Regions from separate parts of the Acidiphilium cryptum JF-5 genome, predicted to be linked through region 1. Evidence: predicted binding sites of a transcription regulator. Region 1 holds the regulator's gene; each other region holds the start of a gene.
The links. The regulator LexA, encoded in region 1, represses DNA repair genes until DNA is damaged. The targets are predictions, from matches to a motif close to TGTTCTANNTANGTTC.

Region 1 (5,195 bases):
CGCTTCTTGGGCGATCGCCGGCGCCCGGTCAATGGGCGCCGAACAGGGCGCGGATCGCCGCGGCGCGGGCGCGCGTGCCGGCATCCGCCACACCATCGACCCGTTCGGGCCGGAACCGCCGCTGGAACGCGGCCACGACCGCGGCGCGGTCGAGCGCCACGTCATAGCCGATCGCGGCGAGATCGGCGGCGAGATCGTCGCCCGCGGCACCCGCCGCCGCCGACCACAGGCCGATCCCCGCGGCGGCGAGTTGCGGCCAGGGAAACAGCTCGCCAGGGTCCTGCTTGCGGTCCGGCGCGATGTCCGAATGGCCGACCACGTTCCGCGGCGGGATCGGATGGCGGCCGAGAATGCCAAGGCAAAGCTCGATGACCGCCGCGACCTGTTGCGGCGGGAACGGGACATAACCCCATTCATGGCCGGGATTGACGATCTCGATGCCGATCGACCGGTCGTTCAGCCCGCGCGCGCCGCGCCAGAAGCTGATCCCGGCATGCCAGGCGCGGTCCCGCTCGGGGACCAGCGCGTGAAGGCCGCCCGCCTCGTCGACGACATAGTGCGCCGAAACCTTCGCCGCCGGGTCGCAGAGCCGTTCGATCGCGGCCGCCGCGCTGCGCATGCCGGTATAGTGGAGCACCAGGTGATCGACCGGCATTCCCGCCGGCCGCGCGTCCCGGTTGGGCGAGATCACGCGCCGCGCTCGCGCTTGATGGCGTCCCAGGCGGCGTTGATCCGGGCGACGCGTTCGGTCGCGCGGGCGATGAACTCCGCCGGCACGCCGCGCGCGGCAAGCTGGTCCGGATGGTTCTCGCGCATCAGGGCCTTCCAGTGGGCGCGGATCGCCTCGGTGCTGGATGTGCGGGCGATGCCCAGCACCTGATACGGATCCTCACCGAGATTGCCGCCCGAAGGGTTCGCCGCCCGGGCGCGGGCCGCCTCGCCCAGGCCGAACAGCGCGCCGATCCGCGCCAGCATGTCGGCTTCGCGCGCGTTCACCGGCCCGTCCGCCCGGGCGATGGCGAACAGAGCGCCGAGCACTTGCTCGAGGGCAAGGCGGTTGTCGGCGAAGCTCTCGCCGAGCTGGCGCGCATAGGGCTCGAAGCCGGACGCATCCTCGCGCGCCTGGTCGAACAGGTGCCCGATCGTCGGGATCGCCGCATCCTCGATGCGGAACTGCCGTTTGAACGCGTCGATCTCGGCGCGGACCACCGGCCCGTCGCATTTCGCGAGCTTGGCGGCGAGAACGGTGGCGCCGATGGCGAACACCTGTTCGCGCCGGCCGAGCAGGGCGGCAAAGCGGGCGGAGTCGAGCGGCAGGGCGCGGCCGAGCCGGGCGCCGAGCGAGCCGAGATCGCCGGTATCGGCGGCATGGCCCAGCGCTGCGCCGGCCACGGCGCCGAACGGCCCGCCGACGGCGAACCCCGCGACGCCGCCGATGATCTTCCCCCACACGCTCATGCGCGCAATATCGGCCCGGTTGGCCGGCGGGTCAAAGGGGGGGTGGAGCCGGCTCAGTAGCGCCGGAACAGCGCGACCAGCCGCCCCTGGACCTTCACCCGCTCGGCCGGGAAGATGCGGATCTCGTAGCGCGGGTTGGCCGGCTCCAGCGCCGTCGAGTTGCCGCGCCGGCGCAGCCGCTTGAGCGTCACCTCGACATCGTCGATCAGCGCCACGACGATCTGCCCCGTCTCGGCGGTCTCGCCCCGGCGGATGATGGCGGTGTCGCCATCGAGGATCCCGGCATCAACCATCGAATCGCCGGCCACCTCGAGCGCGTAGTGCTCGCCCGGACCCACGAGCGAGGCGGGAATCTCGATTTCGGCCTGGTGCTCGCGCAGCGCCTCGATCGGCTGGCCGGCGGCGATCCGCCCGTAGAGCGGCAGGGTGATGGCCGCCGCCGGATCGGCCGCGCGCGCGCCCTGCAGGCGGGCGGTGAAATCGCCCCGGATCACATTGGGCGCGAAGCCCGTATCCGGCCGGTCCGCCGCGGCATCCGAGGGCAGGCGCAGCACTTCCAGCGCCCGCGCGCGGTGTTTGTGCCGGCGCAGGAACCCGCGTTCCTCCAGCGCGCCGATCAGCCGGTGAATGCCCGATTTCGACTTGAGGTCGAGCGCCTCCTTCATCTCCTCGAAACTCGGGGAGCAGCCCGTCCGGCGCAGATGCTGATCGATATAGACCAGCAGTTCGTGTTGCTTGCGGGTGAGCATCGGGCATTCTCCGGCTTCTTGCCCCGAATGCGCCGCAATGGCCGGGGCCGACAGGACGCTTTTGGGAACAAAACGCTAACATCTGTTCTTAAAGGGCCGATTCGCGCCGCGTCAAGACCTTCGTGACGCTGGCGCGACCCGGCCGAAGGTCAGACGAGAGCCCGCTGATATTGCGGCACGAGATCAACCGGCAGGCCGAAATGCTGCGCCGCGCGGATCGGCCATGCCGGGTCGGCCAGCAGGGCACGGGCGAGGAAGACGAGATCCGCCCGCTCGTTGGCGACGATCTCGGCCGCAAGCTCGGGCTCGCGGATCATGCCGACCGCGCCGGTCGCGATCCCGGCCTCGCGGCGGATGCGCTCGGCGAACGGCACCTGGTAGCCGGGGTGGATCGAGGGAATCCTCTGCTGCGGCGAAATTCCGCCGGTCGAACTGTCGATCAGGTCGACATCGCCGCGGGCGGCGAGCCAGCGGCACAGCGTCACCGCCTGGTCGGCGTCGAAACCGCCCTCGATCCAGTCGGTGCAGGACAGGCGCACGAAGAAGGGCAGGTCGTCCGGCCATTCCGCCCGCATCGCGTCGATCGCCTCCATCACGATCCGCGCGCGGTTGGCGAGATCGCCGCCATAGGCGTCGGTGCGATGGTTGCTGACCGGCGAGAGGAACTGGTGCAGCAGATAGCCATGCGCCGCGTGAAGCTCGACGATGCGGAACCCGGCGCGGCGGGCGCGGGCCGTGGTCGCGGCGAAATCGCCCACGATGGCGGCGATCTCGCCGGCGGTGAGTTCGTGCGGAGCGGGGCGATCAGGCGCGAAGGGCAGCGGACTCGGCGCCACCGGCAGCCAGCCATCCGCCGCATCGGGCGCCACGAACCCGTCGCCCTTCCAGGGCTGGGTCTGGCTTGCCTTGCGGCCGGCATGGGCGATCTGGATCGCCGGCACCGCGCCGCCGTATTCGATCAGCGCGACGAGGCGCTTCATGAAAGCCTCGTGCCCGTCATTCCAGAGGCCGAGGCAATGGGCGGTGATCCGCGCCGCGGGCGAGACATGCGTCGCCTCGGTGAAGACGATGCCGGCGCCGCCCATCGCCTTGGCGCCGAGATTCTGGATGTGCCAGTCCTGCCCGAGGCCGTCGATCGCGCTGTACTGGCACATCGGCGAGACAACGATGCGGTTGCGCGCCTCGACGCTGCGGAAGCTGACCGGCTGAAAAAGCTTGGGAATGCGCGCCACGGCAAGACCTTTCGACAATGAATGAAGACGTTTGCCCGGTGAGATGGCGCAGGGAAGGCGGGCATGCAACCGCCGGCCCTTGCCAGGCCGCGCGCCCTGCCGCCAAACCGGGCCATGGCGATTCTCTCGATCCAGTCACAGGTGCTCAACGGCGCGGTCGGCAATGCCGGCGCGGCCTTCATCCTGGCGCGGCATGGCCACGAGGTCTGGCCGCTGCCGACGGTCCTGCTGTCGCATCATCCCGGCCATGGCGGCGCCGAGGGTGGCCCGGTGAAGCCGGCGCGGCTTGCCGCCCTGCTGGATGGGCTCGCCGCGCGCGGCGCCTTCGCGCGGTGCGAGGCGGTGCTGTCCGGATATCTCGGCGCCGCGGCCGCGGTTCCCGTGGTGGGCGAGGCCGTCAGCCGGGCGCGGGCGGCGAATCCGGCGGCGCTCTATGTCTGCGATCCGGTCATCGGCGATGACGGGCGCGCCTACGTGCCGCCGCCGCTGATCGCCGCGATCCGCGAAACCCTGGTGCCGCGCGCCGATATCGCGCTGCCGAACGCCTTCGAGCTCGGCATTCTTGCCGGCACCACCCCCACGGACCGGTCCAGCGCCTTCGCCGCCATGGAGGCGCTTGGCACGAGGCTGGTCGTCCTGACCGGTTTCGCCGGCGCGGATACGGCGCCCGGCATGCTCGACATCCTCGCCATCGACCCGGATGGGCGCCGGCAGATCTCCGTGCCCCGCCTCGCCGGGCGGTTCTCCGGCGCGGGCGATGCCTTCGCCGCCCTGTTCATGGCCCATTACCTGCCGTCGCGTCGGCTTGACGCGGCCCTGACCGCCGCTGCGGCAGCAACGACGGAACTGCTCCGCATCACCGCCGCCCTCGGAACGGACGAACTCGCCATCGTCGCGGCTCAGGAGGCGTGGGTTGCGGCCGGACGCGCCGCACGGGATGATGAAAATCCGGCGAGATGAACCATTTGTGTTGATCTGGGCGAAACCGCCGACATAGTCTGGTCTGGAATGAGCCTGTCCGCCGCGCCGTCGTGCGGCGAGGGCGTCCTCGGGAGGTTTGCGATGACAACGATGGCTGCGATACTGAAACGGAAACCCACCGCGCTGATCTCGGTGCCGCCTGAGGCGCGTATCCGCGAGGTGGTCGTCGTGCTGGCGGAGAAGCGCATCGGCGCTGTGGTCGTGCAGTCGCCGAACAGCGACCTGCTCGGGATTCTCTCGGAGCGCGACGTGGTCAGAAGCCTGGCGGCGAACGGCGCCGCGACGCTGGAGATGGAGGCGAGCCAGCTGATGACCCGCGCCCCCACCACGGCGACGCCGTCGACCACGGTTTTCGAGGCGGAAAACCTGATGACCGACGGGCGTTTCCGCCATCTGCCCATCGTCGACGGGGGCAAGCTGGTCGGTGTCGTCAGTATCGGCGACGTGGTGAAGTCGCTGATCGAGACGCAGACGCACGAAGTGCGCAGCCTGCGGGAATACGTCAACGGCAGCGCCTGACCGCGCTGCCGCGCGAGGTCAGCCCGGCGGGGCGAGCGGCTGCGCCTGAACGCTGCTGTTCCCGCCATAGCCGGTATCGCTTCCCGTACCGCTCGTGTAGCCACGAGAGGAAGACATCGGCGCCGGCGCCAGTTGCTGCGGTGCCGCATTGGCCGGCCCTGGCCCGGCTTCGTTCGTGGCCGGCGCCGCCGCGCCGCCGGCCCAGGGCGGATTGCCGAGATTCACCTGCTTCGGCGTCGTGTTCGCGGCGGTGAGA
Region 2 (5,195 bases), 1.4 Mb from region 1:
AAGCCGACCTTCGGCAACATGACCCAGGATCAAGCTGTAGCCTGGCTGATCGCTAAGGATGGCCGCGGCAACAACATCAGGAACAACATGAAAACCTGCGTATCGGGCGTGATGTCAGACATGGGCGGACCGGGCGGAGGCAACGTCCGGTACTCCTTTGACGGTCAACCGATGCGTCATGTCTCAATGGGCGCAGGGGCTGGCTCGGGAGTGACATTATTCTACATCGCACGACCTGGTAACGTCGCGAAGATCATCGGCATTGGGTACCACATCGGCGCCCAGACCTATGAACTTCAATGGAAGGACAGTAGTTGGAACACTGTCGGCAAAGCGAATAAGATTTCGCTGGACTGAAGTTCATTGGGTTTTGGCGTAGCAGAATGATCGGACGGAGAGGTGGCGGCGTTTTGGGCGGAACAGTGTGGTGATTTTGTCGTGGGTAGCGAGGAATTTCTGGGCATGACCCAGAGATTTGCGACGTCGCCAATTTTGATCGGCATGATGAAGGAAGAATTGAGTTAGATTGCGGCAACGATGGCCGATGGCCGATGGCCGAGAGGCGGGCGATTGTCGTGGAAAGTCTGGAGCCGGGTGCTGTTGGAGCGGTGTCATGGTCCTGTTAACAGCAACCGTAACTCTTTGTTTTTTCACGATGAGCACCGCGCCGTGGCGTAGGCCCGCTGCTAGAGGATGTCTTGTATTTGTCGCGCAACTTAGGATTTGTGCGACACTCCAAGCTTTGGCTATGGGTCTGCCTTACCAGCCAGCTCGTTCCTAAGCAGACAGGCAGCTATCCCCCGATCTTGCTCGGGCGGTCTGCTTCCGCAATGTCGGCTTCCCCGGGCGTGGCCAACAAAGCGGAGTGCCCCGGATGGGCGCACAGCCGCCGCGCAGTCGGTCCGTTCTGTACGGCGGCTTTCCTCGCCCCCCCCCCCCATAGCCGTCATACCGATGGGGTCAATCGAAGAAGAGACGGCGGCGCTGGGGCGCCGCCGGGGCAGGAGCAAATCAGTCGGCGGCTTCGGTTTCGGTTTCGTCGGTGATCATGGCGGCTTCGACGAGGTTGGCCTGGGCGCGGATGCGTTGTTCGATGGAGGCGGCGACGTCGGGGTTGTCGCGGAGGAACTGTTTCGCGTTCTCGCGGCCCTGGCCGATGCGCTGGCTGTCGCAGGAGAACCAGGCGCCGGATTTCTCGACGATGCCGGCCTTTACCCCGAGATCGAGCAGTTCGCCGACCTTGGAGATGCCCTCGCCGTACATGATGTCGAACTCGACCTGGCGGAAGGGCGGGGCGAGCTTGTTCTTGACCACCTTCACGCGGGTCTGGTTGCCGGTGACTTCCTCGCGGTCCTTGATCGAGCCGATGCGGCGGATGTCCATGCGGATGGAGGCGTAGAATTTCAGCGCGTTGCCGCCGGTGGTGGTTTCGGGGTTGCCGAACATGACGCCGATCTTGAGGCGGATCTGGTTGAGGAAGATCACCAGGGTTTTCGAGCGCGAGATCGAGCCGGTGAGCTTGCGCAGCGCCTGGCTCATCAGGCGGGCGTGCAGGCCGACATGGCTGTCGCCCATCTCGCCCTCGAGCTCGGCGCGGGGGACGAGGGCGGCGACGGAGTCGACCACGAGGACGTCGATCGCGCCGGAGCGGACCAGGGTGTCGGCGATTTCGAGCGCCTGTTCGCCGGTGTCGGGCTGGGAGATCAGCAGGTTGTCGACATCGACGCCGAGCTTGCGGGCGTAGATCGGGTCGAGCGCGTGCTCGGCGTCGACGAAGGCGCAGGTGCCGCCGCGCTTCTGCGCCTCGGCCACGGCGTGCAGGGCGAGGGTGGTCTTGCCCGAGGATTCGGGGCCGTAGATCTCGATCACGCGGCCGCGGGGCAGGCCGCCGATGCCGAGGGCGAGGTCGAGCCCGAGCGAGCCGGTGGAAATGACGTCGATCGCCTCGGATTCGCTGCGCGAGCCCATGCGCATGATCGAGCCCTTGCCGAAGGCGCGCTCGATCTGGGCCAGGGCGGCGTCGAGTGCCTTGTTCTTTTCCATCGGTAACTCCTGAAGCGTGTTGGGCGGGCCGGCGTGATGCAACCGGAGCGCGAAATTAGTCTAGCGGGCGCCGGGTTGCCCGTCGAGGATGAGTTTTGCATGAAGAGAACATATCGGCAACACGTTTGGTAAGAATTTATTAACCATTTGTTCTCGTCATGTTCTCGTCTGGTCGGTGGTGAAGCGCCAGACGGTGCTGGAGCGGAAGGCCTCGCCGGGGTCGAGCCTGGTGGAGGGAAAGGCGGGGCGGTTCGGCGAATCGGGGAAATGCTGGGTTTCGAGGGCGATTCCGTCGCCGGGGCCGTAGGGCGGCAGGTCGAGCTTGCCGGCGGCGTAGACCTGCACGGCGGGCTCGGTGGTCTCGACGGCGAGGACGCGGCCGGAGGCGGGGTCGCGCAGGAGGGCGGCGGGGCCGATGACGCCCTCGGGCTTGTCGAGCACGAAGCAGTGGTCGAGGCCGGCGCGGGCGGGGCCGATTCGCTGCTGGCAGGTGAGGTCGAGCCAGGTGCCGGCGACGGGGGCGATGGCGCCGGTCGGGATGTTCGCCGCATCGGGCGGGAGGTAGCGCGCGGCGGCGACGGCGATTTCGTGGTCGAGCGCCGTGCCGCCGCCGGCGAGGTTGAAATAGGCGTGGTTGGTCAGGTTGAGCACCGTGGCGCGGCCGGCGACGCGGGCGGCATAGTCGAGGCGGAGCGTGTTGTCCGGCGTCAGCGTGTAGGTGACGTAGACGGTGAGGTCGCCGGGGAAGCCGTTCTCGCCGTCCGGACTGTGCAGGCGGAGGGTGAGGGCGCTGCCGGTGGCGGCGACGATGTCCCACACGCGGTGGCTGAAATTGGGCGCGGGGCCGTCGGCCGGGCCGCCATGCAGGGTGTTGGCGCCCTCGTTGGCCGGCAGGGTGTGGCGGACGCCGTCGAGGGTGAAGGCGGCGCCGGCGATGCGGTTGGCGTAGCGGCCGACGAGCGCGCCGAAATAGGGGCTTTTCGTCTCGTAGTCGGCGAGGGTGGGGCAGCTCAGCACAACATTGGCGAGGCGGCCGCGGCGGTCGGGGGCGAGGAGTTCGTCGACGATGCCGCCATAGTCGAGCAGGCTGACCGACATGCCGGCCGCGTTCGCGAGGGTGATCCGCCGCACCTTCGCGCCGGCGCGCGTGGTGCCGTAGGGGGCGATGACGGGTTCGGGCATGGGCGGTCGGTCCTTCAGGCGTTTGGGCAGGCGTCCGGGATGACGGCGGCGCGGGCGAGGAGATCGGCGTCGCCGCCGGTGGCGCCGGCGGCGCCGAAGGCCAGCGCGGGGTGGACGATGCGCGCGGCGATGAAGCGCTCGGCGACGGCGGCGGGGGCGTGGCGGAGCAGCAGCGCGGCCGAGAGGGCGAGGGCGAGATGCTCGACGAGGCGGCGGGCGACGGGCTCGGCCGATTCGGGGCGTTCGAGCATCGCCTCGACGCCGGCGATCAGCGCATCGAGCGCGGTGTCCGCGCCGCGGGCGGGGGCGAGTTCGGCGGCGAGGGCGGCGGCGGCCTCGGGCGTGCGGGTCAGCGCGCGCAGCACGTCGAGGCAGATGACGTTGCCCGCCCCTTCCCAGACGCCGTTCAGCGGGGCCTCGCGGTAGAGCCGGGCGATCGGGTGTTCCTCGACGAAGCCGTTGCCGCCGTGGCATTCCAGCGCCTCGGCGAGCAGGGCGGGGGCGCGCTTGCAGGTCCAGTATTTCGCGACCGGGACGATGATCCGGGCGAGGGCGGCTTCGGCCGGGTTATGGGCGGCGGCATCGGTCGCGGCGGCGGCGCGCAGGGCGAGCCAGAGCGCCGCCTCGGCCTCCAGCGCCATGTCGGCGAGGACGGCGCGCATCAGCGGCTGGTCGATCAGGGCGCGCTGGAAGGCGCGGCGATGGGCGGCGTGGTGCAGGGCGAGGGAGGTGGCCTGGCGCATCAGCGCGGCGGCGCCGAGCGCGCATTCGAGGCGGGTGAGATGCGCCATCTCGATGATGGTGGCGATGCCGCGGCCCTCGGCGCCGACCATGACCGCCTCCAGCCCGTCGAACTCGACCTCGGAGGAGGCGTTGGAGCGGTTGCCGAGCTTGTCCTTCAGGCGCTGTATGCGCACCGCGTTGCGGCTGCCGTCGTCGCGCCAGCCCTGGGCGAGGAAGCAGGAGATCGTCTCGCCGGTGCGGGCGAGGGTGAGGAAGAGGTCGCTGGTGGGGACCGAGAAGAACCATTTGTGGCCGGTCAGGCGCCACGAATCGCCCGCGTGGGTCGCGGTGGTGCGGGTCTGGCGCAGATCCGAGCCGCCCTGTTTCTCGGTCATTGCCATCGCCACGCCGAGGGCGGATTTCTCGGCCGGCGGCAGCGGGCGCGGGTCGTAGCCGGGCGCGAGAATCCGGTCGCGGAAGCGGGCGAGCAGGTCGGGCGCGTGGGCGAGGGCGGCGGTGGCGGCGAAGGTCATCGCCGCGGGGCAGCAGACGCCGGGCTCGCCCTGGCCCCAGAGATAGGCCACGGCGGCGCGGGCGACATGGGCGCCGGGGCGGGGTTCGGTCCAGGCCAGGCTGTGGAAGCGGTCGGCGCGGATCATGCCCATCAGGCGGTGCCAGGCGGGGTGGAAGGCGACCTCGTCGATGCGGTGGCCGAAGCGGTCGAAGGCGGCGAGTTCGGGCGGGTTGCGATTCGCCTCCCGCGCCAGGGCGCGCAGTTCGGGCGAGCCGATCCGGGCGCCGACCGCGGCGAGATGGGGGGCGGCCCAGCCGGCGCCGAAGGCGGAAACCGCCTCGAGAAGGGCGGCATCGCCGGTGAAGGCGTCGTGCGCCGGCGGTTCGCCGGCCTGGTTGAAAACCTCGTGCGTGACGGGCATGGCGGCAGCATAGCCGCGCGGGCGCGGCTTGTCTCGCCCGGCATTGTCCCACCCGGCTCTATTGATGGCGGCGCGCGCTGCGCTTATACCCTGTGGCGTTGCGGGTGTAGCTCAATGGTAGAGTTCCAGCCTTCCAAGCTGGCTGTGCGGGTTCGATTCCCGTCACCCGCTCCATCGATTTTGCAGGGTTTTTCTGGCCGATCGTCGCCGGCCAGCTTGCCGCCACGCCCCGCTCTGCGGGCGGCAATTCCTGTCGCTACCAATTGCAGGTTGCCGTGAAATTGAATGCATTCAGGGAGGTGTTGTCGCCTC
Region 3 (5,195 bases), 900 kb from region 1:
GCGCGAGGAAGCTCGCGGTATGAGACCGCTCGTTCGTCACGACCTCTTCCGGCGTGCCGGCAGCGACGATCTCGCCGCCGCCATCCCCGCCCTCGGGGCCGAGATCGATGATCCAGTCGGCGGTCTTGATCACTTCCAGATTGTGCTCGATCACGATCACGGTATTGCCGGCATCCACCAGCGCATGGAGAACCTCCAGCAATTTCCTGACATCCTCGAAATGCAGGCCGGTTGTCGGCTCGTCGAGGATGTAGAGCGTGCGGCCGGTGGCGCGGCGGGCGAGTTCCTTGGCGAGCTTGATCCGCTGCGCCTCGCCGCCGGAAAGGGTCGTGGCCGCCTGGCCGAGCTTGATATAGCCGAGCCCGACCTTGCCGAGCAGTTCGAGCCGGTCGCGGATGCGGGGTTGGGCGGAGAAATAGCCCATCGCCTCGTCGACATTCATGTCCAGCACATCGGCGATGGATTTCTCCCGGAAGCGGATTTCCAGCGTTTCGCGGTTGTAACGTTTTCCCTTGCAGGTGTCGCAGGTGACGAAGACGTCGGGCAGGAAGTGCATCTCGATCTTCAGCACCCCGTCGCCCTGGCAGGCCTCGCAGCGCCCGCCCTTGACGTTGAAGGAGAAGCGGCCGGACTTGTAGCCGCGCGCGCGGCTTTCCGGCAGTTCGGCGAACCAGTCGCGGATCGGGGCGAACAGGTCGGTATAGGTCGCGGGGTTGGAGCGCGGGGTGCGGCCGATCGGCGACTGGTCGATCTCGATGATCTTGTCGAGCAGGTCGAGCCCGTCGAGCCGCTCGAACGGCGCGGGCACCTGCCCCGAGCCCATCAGCCGGCGGGAGACCGCCTTGTAGAGCGTGTCGATCACCAGGGTGGACTTGCCGCCGCCGGAGACGCCGGTGATGGCGGTGAACACGCCGAGGGGGAATTCGCCGGTGACGGTCTTGAGATTGTTGCCGCGGGCGCCGACGAGTTTCAGCATCCGCGCGGGATCGACCGGCCTTCGCCGTTCCGGAACCGCAATGGAACGTCGCCCGGAGAGATAGTCGCCGGTGAGCGAGCGCGGATTGGCGGCGATGTCCGCGACGGTGCCCTCGGCGACCAGCTCGCCGCCATGCACGCCGGCGCGCGGGCCGATATCGATCACGTGGTCGGCGCTGCGGATCGCATCCTCGTCATGCTCGACGACCAGCACCGTGTTGCCGAGATCGCGCAGCCGGCGCAGCGTGCCCAATAACCGTTCGTTATCACGTTGATGCAGGCCGATCGAGGGTTCGTCGAGAACGTAGAGCACGCCCGTCAGGCCGGAGCCGATCTGGCTGGCGAGGCGGATGCGCTGGCTTTCCCCGCCCGACAGCGTGGCCGAGCTGCGGGCGAGCGAGAGATAGTCGAGCCCGACATCGACGAGGAATTGCAGCCGCTCGTTGATCTCGCGGAGGATGCGGCGGGCGATGTCCTGGCGCTGCGGGGTCAGCGTGTCGAGCACGGTGGCGAACCAGTCGCGCGCCTCGCGGATCGAAAGATCCGAGGCCTCGGCGATGTTTTTCCCGGCAACCCGGACGGCCAGCGCCTCGTCGCGCAGGCGCGCGCCCTGGCAGCGCCGGCAGGGCTGCTCGGCCTGGTAGCGCGCCAGTTCCTCGCGCACCCACACGCTGTCGGTCTCGCGCATCCGGCGTTCGAGATTGCGCACCACCCCCTCGAACGGGCGGGTGACGGTATAGGCGCGCACGCCGTCCTTGTAGGAAAAGTCGATCTCCGTCTTGCCGGCGCCGAACAGGATCGCCTCGCGAACCGTCTCGGGCAGGTCTTCCCAGGGCGTGGTCAGCTTCACCCGGAAATGCTTCGCGAGGCAGGCCAGCGTCTGGTCGTAATAGGGCGACTGCGCGTTGGCCCAGGGGGCGATGGCCTGGTCGGCGAGCGAGCGGCGCTCGTCGGGCACGATCAGCGCGGGGTCGAACACGGTCTCGGTGCCGAGCCCGGCGCATTCGGGGCAGGCGCCGTGCGGCGAGTTGAAGCTGAACAGGCGCGGCTCGATCTCCTCGATCGTGAAGCCGGAGACCGGGCAGGCGAAGCGGGCGGAAAACACCGTGCGCTCCCCTGTGTCGGCATTCTCGGCATAGGCGATGCCATCCGAGAGGGCGAGCGCGGTTTCGAAGGAATCGGCAAGCCGCTGTTCCGCGCCCTCGCGCACGACGATGCGGTCCACCACCGCCTCGATCTCGTGCTTGATCTTCTTGTTGAGCGCCGGCACCTCGGCAATCTCGTAGAGCTTGCCGTCCACCTTCACGCGGGTGAAGCCGCGGCGCTGCAATTCGGCGAGTTCCTTGCGGTATTCGCCCTTGCGGTCGCGCACCACCGGGGCGAGCAGCAGCAGCCGGGTGCCGGGCGCCATCGCCATCACCCGGTCGACCATCTGGCTCACCGTCTGCGCCTCGATCGGCAGGCCGGTCGCCGGCGAATAGGGCACTCCGGCGCGGGCCCAGAGCAGGCGCATGTAGTCGTGGATTTCGGTGACGGTGCCAACCGTGGAGCGCGGGTTGCGCGAGGTCGTCTTCTGCTCGATCGAGATCGCCGGCGAGAGGCCCTCGATACTGTCCACATCCGGCTTGCCCATCAGTTCGAGGAACTGCCGCGCATAGGCGGACAGGCTCTCGACATAGCGGCGCTGCCCCTCGGCATAGATCGTGTCGAAGGCGAGCGAGGACTTGCCGGAGCCGGACAGCCCGGTGATCACGGTGAGCTGGTCGCGCGGGATGCGGACGTCGATGTTCTTCAGATTGTGCTCACGCGCGCCGCGCACGGTGATGTAGCCCGACCCTGCCATAGCCATGTTCCCGAAATGTCCCCGCGACGATATGGCCCCGTCCGCGCATGCTGGAAAGGGGGTGGAGGCAGATGCGCGCCCGGCGGACGCATGATGGACAGGCGCGCGCAACGTCAAGAGGCGGGTTCATGGGCGGGCCGTGGCAGTTCTGGATCGATCGCGGTGGCACCTTCACCGGCATCGTCGGCTACGACATGGGCGGAACCTCGACCGATGTCGCGCTCTGCGACGGCGCCTATGCCCGTTCCTCCGAGACCGAGATCGCCGGCGTGGGGCTGCGGTGCCGATGCTCGCGACCAGGCCGAACTCGCGGCCGGCGACGCGATCGTATCGAAACGCCGGGCGGCGGCTACGGCGCCTGAACCTCAGGCGCGGGCGGCGCGCTGCGCGAGCCCCAGCAGCATCTGCCGCACGATCGCCTCGGGCACCGCCCCGGTGCGCTTGCAGTCCGCCTCGGCGCGCAGGCCCCGTTCGATCGCCGCCATGATCGCCGGCTCCCGCCAGCGCGCCACCGCCTTCATCACGACCGGCTGGCGCTTGAAGAACACCGGCGGCCGGCGCGCCGCAACGGCATCGCGCGGGCTCGCGCCGCCGGCGACCGCGTCGGCCATCAGCCGCAACCCGGCGAGTTCGCCGAGCAGCACGCGGATCACCGCGACCGGCGCGGCGCCTTCCTCCAGCGCCAGCCCGATCGCGTGGTCCGCCGCCTTCACGTCGCCGGCCAGGGCAGCATCGATCGCATCCTGCATCGAGGCCGAGCCCTGATCATCGAGCACCGCCTCGACCGCCTCGATATCCACCGCGCCGTTCGGCCCGGCATAGAGGGCGAGCCGTTCCGCCGCGTCGCGCAGCGCCCCCGTCTCGCCGCCGAGCCGGCTCGCGGCGAGGGCGAGCGCCTCGCGGCCGATGCCCACGCCGGCCGCCCGCAGCGCCGCCTCGAGCGCCGGGCCGCGGGCCGCGCCATCCGGCAGGTAGCAGGCGATGGCCGCCGCCTCCGCGTGCTTTTCCGCCAGGGCGCGGAGTTTCGACCGCCCCGGCAGATCACCGCCGATGGCGACGATGAGGGCATCGCCCTTCCCCTCCAGCGCGGCCTCGACGGGTGCCACCTGCCGGTCGCCGGCATCGCGCAGCAGCACCACCCGGCGGCCGCCGCCGAAGGCCTGCGCCCCGGCTTCCTCGGGCAGGCGCTCGGCGGTGTCGGCATCGAGTTCGGTGAGCCGGAACGGATCGTCGAGCGATCCCGCGACCAGCTTCGCCAGCCGGCGCGCCCGTTCGGCAACCAGCGAGGTGTCGGGTCCGTAGACAAGAACGAACCGCGCGCGGCCCGGATCGGCGAGGAATGTCTCGACGTGGCGGGCGTCGATCTTCACCGGCTTACCCCCGGTCGGGGTGATTGCGGAAATAGACCGCGAGCTGCTGCGTGATCTGCCGGGCGAGCCGCTTCGCGAAGCGATGGCGCAGCACGCCCTGATCCAGGGTGCCCGCGAAGTTCTGGTTGTCGATGTTGTCGATCGCATCCATCGCCTGCGTCGAGCCGCGGGCGATGATCCGGCTCCGGTCGCCCTCGGGCGTCAGCGTCCATTGCGCGGTGGCGATGTAGCGGTTTCGGGTGTTCGAGCTGTCCGGCTGCACGCCCACGATCTGCACGTTCCAGCCATAGTCGACCGCGAGATGGTAGCGATAGAAGGACGGCGCGCCGGCGCGCTGCAACTCGGCTTCGAGCGCCTGGCGCAGCAACTGCCCCTGCCGGTCCGGCAGCAGGCCGACATCGATCTCGTCGAGCTGCGAGACGACGGCGGTTCCCGCCTGGCCGCCGCCATAAAGCGGGCGGAACCCGCACCCCGCGAGCGCGAGCAGGCCCGCGAGGGGCAGGATCTTAAGGACGGACGACAAAGTTCACGATCCGGTCGGGAACGTGGATGCGCTTGACGATCGTCGCCCCTTCCAGAAGTTGCGCGATGCGCGGCTCGGCCATCGCCGCCGCGATGGCGGTTTCGGCGTCCGCCCCCGGCGGCAGCTCGATCGTGCCGCGCAGCTTGCCCATGATCTGCACCGCAAGCGTCACCGAATCGCGCTTGAGCAGCTCCGGCTCGGCGACCGGCCAGGGCTGGTTGACGACCAGCCCGGCCTCCGGCGAGACCTGCGCGTTCGCCTCTTCCGCGACATGCGGGATGATCGGCGCGGCGAGGCGGATCAGCGCCGACATCGCCTCCCGCCGCGCCGCCGGCAGCCCCGGCGCATCCCGTCCCTCGGTCTCGGCGATGGCGTTCGCCAGCTCGTAGAGCCGGGCGATGGCGACGTTGAAGGCGAAACCGTCGATCGCCTCGGTCACCGCGGCGATGGTGCGATGCGTCGCCTGCCGCAGCTTGCGGGCCTC
Region 4 (5,195 bases), on a different replicon from region 1:
CGTCTCGATCAGGCGGAGTTCATGCCTGAGGATGGTGACGACCTCGGCTGGCACCCCGGCAGGATAGCGTTGCGCGGCACCTTCCCAGGTCAATTGTGTCAAGGCTTCCTGCGTGGTGAGACCGGGGAGCACGTTTTCATCGGGATATTGGTATCGGAGTTCGTCGAGCGAAAACAGGCACCGATCCGCAATCTCCTGGGTTCGGGCCAGCGCCTCAGGATAACGGCTGAAGAGCCGGTGCATCTCGGCCGGCGGTTTCAGATAGCGATCGGCATGGCGTTCCCGCCGAAACCCGGCGTCGTCTATCGTGCAGCCGTGACGGATGCAGGTAACGACATCCTGCAGAATGCGGCGGTCCCTGGCGTGGAACAGCACGTCGTTGGTCACCACGGTCGGCACCTTTGCGCGCGCGGCCAGGTTCGACAGCTCGAATAGCCGCAGTGCATCGTTGGGCCGGCGTCGCAAGGTCAGCGCCAGATAGGCGCGATCGCCGAATGACTGGGCCAGGCGGCGGAGATTGCGCACGCAGGCGTCATCGGCCTCCCCAGGCACGAGCACCCCGATCAGACCCTCGGCATAGGCCACCAGATCGGACCAATCGAGACGGCATTGGGCCTTGCCGCCCCGTTGCTTACCCAAAGACAGCAGGCGGGACAGCCGGGCATAGGCCGGGCGGTCAGTCGGATAGACCAGCAGCGCCGTGCCATCGGTCAGGTCGAGCCGGCAGCCGACGATCAGACGCATGTCGTTCGCCTTGGCCGCGACATGGGCGCGCACGATCCCGGCGAGGGTATTGCGATCGGTAATGGCCAATGCTTCGAGGCCGAGATGGGCCGCTTGGGCGAATAACTCGTCGCAGGAGCTGGCACCACGCAGAAAACTGAAATGCGAGGTGCAGTGCAGCTCGACATAGGCGGTATCGGTGCTCATCCGAATATCCCGTGCAGGAACCAGCGATGCGAGCCGGTGGCGTTATCCTCGCCATCCCCCGCCCGGAACACCCAGAATCGCTCGCCGGCGTCATCCTCGATCCGGAAATAATCCCGCACTGCGATCAACTCGGCGTCGCGTTTCCACCATTCGCCAAATACCCGCTCAGGTCCGTCCGCGCGTTTGACGCGCCGGCGGATGCCGCGCCACGTGAAGTTGACCGGCGGATGGTCGGGAAGCAATGCAACGGTCTCGATCGGTTCGGGGTTTGGCAGCAGGCGCGTCGGCCGGGGCCAATGATCCGGCCAGTTCATTTTGGTCGGCGGCGCGGTCGCCGCGATCCGGCTCAAGGATCGTTCAGGCACATCGCTCGCCACCGGCGCAAACCGATACAGCCGGTCGCCGCCGACCCGATTGGCGATGGTATCGATCAGATCCGAGATGTCGGTCTCCGGTTCATCCGCGAGCAGCGATGTCAACTGCTTCGGCCCGAACGGTTCGGACCGTGCGGCGCAGAGCGCCATGATCTCGATACCAAAGCCGGGATCGATCGTCTCGATTTTGTCGCATAGCAGTCGGGTCAAGCGTTTGGCGTTTCGCGCCGGCAAAGCGGTGCCGACGCGGATCGCCTCGGAGTGCGCATCGACCCGATGAAACACAAGATCGAGTTGTCGCGCGCCGAGCCCTTTGGCCTCAAGCATGGTGCAAAGTTCGGTGACCAGAATCCCGGTATAGCGGGCGATGGTCTCCGCGGCACCGATCGGTTCGGCGAAATTTTGTCGCACCTCAATCAGATCCGGTGACCGCGCCGCTTCAATCGCCTCGGCCAAAGTGCCCAACGCCTGATCCAGCCTGCGGTGCAGTTGCGGACCGAACCGCAGGGCGAGCGGTGCGCGCGGTTGATCGGCCAGATCGCCGATCCGTTCAAACCCCAGCCGGCGCAAACCGGTGATCATCTCCGTCGGCAAGCGCAAGGCGGCAATTGGTAGTGTGAGCAGGATGTCGCGCGACTGGTCTGCCAGCGCGACGAACACCGGGTTCGCGAGAAACCGCGCCAGCGCATGCGCCGCCCCCCAGCTATCCGCCATCGCAGCGCGAGCGGTCACTCCGGCAGCGGCCAAGCGGGCGATCATGTCCCGCAGCATCTGTGCCTCGCCACCCCGCAGGTGGGCCGCCCCAGTCGCATCGATGACCAGCCCGTCCGGCGGATCGGCCGCAACAATCGGCGCGTAGCGGTGCAGCGCCCATAGCGCCAGGCGCTCGAGCCCTGCCACATCCGCCAGCGGTTCCGCGTCCCTGATCGTCAAGCCGGGAATCAGGGCCTGCGCCTGGGCCACCGCCATGCCGATCCGCAGGCCAAGATCTTGCGCCACACCATTGGCTGCGAAAACGATCCGTCGATTGCCGTCCCGATCGGCGAGGATCAGTGGTGTCTCAGGTGACGGTGGTGCGGTATCCACGAGCCCCGACACCGGCTGCCCAGGCCGCTGAGCCGAGGCGCGCCGGTCCCGATTGTATCGATCGATCGGCCAGTTCGGCAGAAACAGCGAGACGACCCTGGGCATCGCATGCCTCCACTTCAAAATCGGCACTCTCGCCGGCCCGGCACCGGATCAACTCGACATGCCAGCGCGCCCGCCCGATCCCCGGCACCGGTAGCGGCGCCGAGGGCAGGACGCTCACCCGCCATCGCGTGGTTGCGGCGGTCGGTTGCCCGAAATCACTGGCATCGGCCTGGCGTCGCCAGCGTCGCAGCGCGATCCCCGGTGTGCCGGAACTTTCCGCAGCCAATTGCAATCGCCGTGAATGGGTCATCGAAAGCCGGCCAAGCTCAGCGACCACGCCGCCCAGCCCACCATGGCGCAAACCCTCCTCGAAACAGGTCAGCACCGATGTTTCATCGCCTGCCTCGACATAGATCACCCGGTCGGCCGACAGACCGGCCTGGGCGATGGCGGGTGCGAACAGATCCGGGCGCGTCAGGCACCACAACACCGGTCCTCTGGTCCTCGCCATGATTCCGGCTGCAAACAACGCTGCCGCCGCGCCATCGATCGCCCCGTTGCCGCCGCCCGCGACCTCATGCAGTGCCCCCGAGGCTAGCCCGCCACCGGGCAGCCGCGCGTCGAGTTCATCCACCCCGAACGGCAGAATAGCCGCCGTGCGCTTCTTGCCGGCTTCGATCCGCCGGATTTTCTCTCGTAACGCATTCATGGCGGGCGTCGGTTGCACTTCCTGGATCAGCCTTTCAGGGAGATGATTATGTTCGCTATTTGTTCTTATCGTTCGCTGAGAGTCAACCCAGGAAAACGGGCGCCAGCGCTATGATGCAGGATGCCGGGCGGGAGCGCCCCGAGTCATACAATGAGATCGCGCGTGCATCTCGCTGACAATGAACCGTTCAATGGCCGCGCGCCTGTACTGAGCCGACCTATCAAATTTTTTGTGAGACCAACGGTGTGCGCCCGCCCATGCTCCTTGGGCAATCCGGTCTACGGGTTAACAGTTGCGAACAAAACAGGAAAATCGGATAGTCGGTTCCAACACGGTGAAGGGACCGAAAGTGACCACCGCGACCTATCTGGACAAACTCAACGTCGAGCAACGAAGCGCGGTCGTCCACGGCATCGATTCCGCCACGACAACGCATATCGGCGCGCCGCTGCTGGTGATCGCCGGGGCAGGATCCGGCAAGACCAGCACGCTGGCTCATCGGGTAGCCCATCTGATCGTCAACGGCGTCGATCCTCGCCGCATCCTGTTGATGAGTTTCTCACGCCGAGCCGCTGCCGAGATGATCCGCCGCGCTGAACGCATCTCGGTTCAGGCTATGGGCGGGAAGACAGGGGCAATGACCGATGCTCTAACCTGGGCGGGCACCTTCCACGGCATCGGGGCTCGGCTGCTGCGGGACTATGCCGAACAGATCGGATTGGATCCGGCATTCACGATCCATGACCGGGAAGATTCCGCCGATCTGATGAACCTTGTCCGGCACGAACTGGGTTTCTCGACGACTGAACGACGGTTCCCGACCAAAAGCACATGCCTTTCGATCTATTCCCGCTGCGTGAACACCGAATTGTCCCTCGATGATATTCTGCCCACGACTTTTCCATGGTGTTCGTCATGGGAGGCCGAACTGCAACATCTGTTCGGTGCTTACGTCGAAGCGAAACAGCGGCAGAACGTGCTCGATTACGATGACCTGTTGCTCTACTGGGCGCAGATGGTCAGCGAACCAGCTTTAGCCGAAGATATCGGCGGGCGTTTCGATCACGTCCTGGTCGACGAGTATCAGGACACCAACAGGCTGCAATCTTCCATTCTGCTCGCGCTGAAACCCGGCGGTCGCGGTCTGACTGTGGTAGGCGACGACGCACAATCGATCTACGCGTTCCGTGGTGCCACCGTGCGCAACATTCTCGATTTTCCTGGAGCGTTCAGCCCGGCGGCTGATATCATCACGCTGGAACAGAATTACCGGTCCACCACCGCGATCCTTGCCGCGGCAAACGGGGTTATCGGCCTTGCCAAGGAGAGGTTCACGAAAAACCTTTGGAGCAATCGCACGACTGAAACGCTACCGCAGCTTGTCCATGTCCGCGACGACGCCGACCAGGCACGGTTCATCGTCGAGCGCGTGCTCGAGAACCGCGAGGCCGGCATGACGCTCAAACAGCAGGCCGTTCTGTTCCGCACATCGCATCACAGCGGCGCCCTCGAGGTCGAACTGACCCGGCGAAACATCCCCTTCGTCAAATTCGGTGGACTGAAATTTCTGGATTCCGCGCATATCAAGGATGTCATCGCCGTCCTGCGCTGGGCCGAGAACCCGCGCGACCGCGTCGCGGGCTTCCGGGTGATGCAATTACTGCCTGGTGTGGGTCCGACCTCAGCCGCAAAAGTGATGGATCACATGCAAGGCGCCGCCGATCCGATCGGTGCCCTCGGCGATGCGCCGACACCGCCGCGTGCCCGCAGCGATTGGACGCATTTTATCGAAACCATCCGGACTCTGCGGTCACGCTCCGCCATCTGGCCCGGCGAACTTGAGTTGATCCGCCGCTGGTACGAGCCGCATCTGGACCGCATGCACGACGATGCTAGCGTCCGGCTCGCCGACCTGATCCAACTCGAGCAGATCGCCAGTGGCTATCCTTCACGTGAACGCTTCCTGACCGAACTGACGCTCGATCCACCGGACGCCACCAGCGATCAGGCCGGGGTACCGCTCCTCGACGAGGACTACCTCAATCTCTCGA

Region 2: recA (recombinase RecA) is a predicted target of LexA. The motif match lies at 2,150-2,165, and genes of this name have one in related genera.
Region 3: uvrA (excinuclease ABC subunit UvrA) is a predicted target of LexA. The motif match lies at 2,824-2,839, and genes of this name have one in related genera.
Region 4: ACRY_RS18435 (ImuA family protein) is a predicted target of LexA. The motif match lies at 3,194-3,209, and genes of this name have one in related genera.

What each region holds. Positions count from the first base shown of each region.
Region 1 is NC_009484.1:3,146,097-3,151,291, reverse strand. It holds gene ACRY_RS16935 (N-acetylmuramoyl-L-alanine amidase) at 29-691, opposite strand; gene ACRY_RS16930 (TerB family tellurite resistance protein) at 688-1,458, opposite strand; gene lexA (transcriptional repressor LexA) at 1,512-2,207, opposite strand; gene ACRY_RS16920 (NADH:flavin oxidoreductase/NADH oxidase) at 2,357-3,439, opposite strand; gene pdxY (pyridoxal kinase) at 3,503-4,399, shown strand; gene ACRY_RS16910 (CBS domain-containing protein) at 4,502-4,939, shown strand; gene ACRY_RS16905 (hypothetical protein) at 4,958-5,195, opposite strand, start outside.
Region 2 is NC_009484.1:1,144,742-1,149,936, reverse strand. It holds gene ACRY_RS07630 (hypothetical protein) at 1-357, shown strand, start outside; gene recA (recombinase RecA) at 1,012-2,043, opposite strand; gene ACRY_RS07620 (aldose epimerase family protein) at 2,200-3,225, opposite strand; gene ACRY_RS07615 (acyl-CoA dehydrogenase family protein) at 3,240-4,883, opposite strand; tRNA gene ACRY_RS07610 (tRNA-Gly) at 4,984-5,057, shown strand; gene ACRY_RS07605 (autotransporter-associated beta strand repeat-containing protein) at 5,140-5,195, opposite strand, start outside.
Region 3 is NC_009484.1:2,247,554-2,252,748, forward strand. It holds gene uvrA (excinuclease ABC subunit UvrA) at 1-2,818, opposite strand, end outside; gene ACRY_RS12725 (hydantoinase/oxoprolinase family protein) at 2,947-3,180, shown strand; gene holA (DNA polymerase III subunit delta) at 3,184-4,188, opposite strand; gene lptE (LPS assembly lipoprotein LptE) at 4,193-4,711, opposite strand; gene leuS (leucine--tRNA ligase) at 4,695-5,195, opposite strand, start outside.
Region 4 is NC_009468.1:2,361-7,555, forward strand. It holds gene ACRY_RS00850 (error-prone DNA polymerase) at 1-930, opposite strand, end outside; gene ACRY_RS00855 (Y-family DNA polymerase) at 927-2,390, opposite strand; gene ACRY_RS18435 (ImuA family protein) at 2,365-3,144, opposite strand; gene ACRY_RS00865 (ATP-dependent helicase) at 3,494-5,195, shown strand, end outside.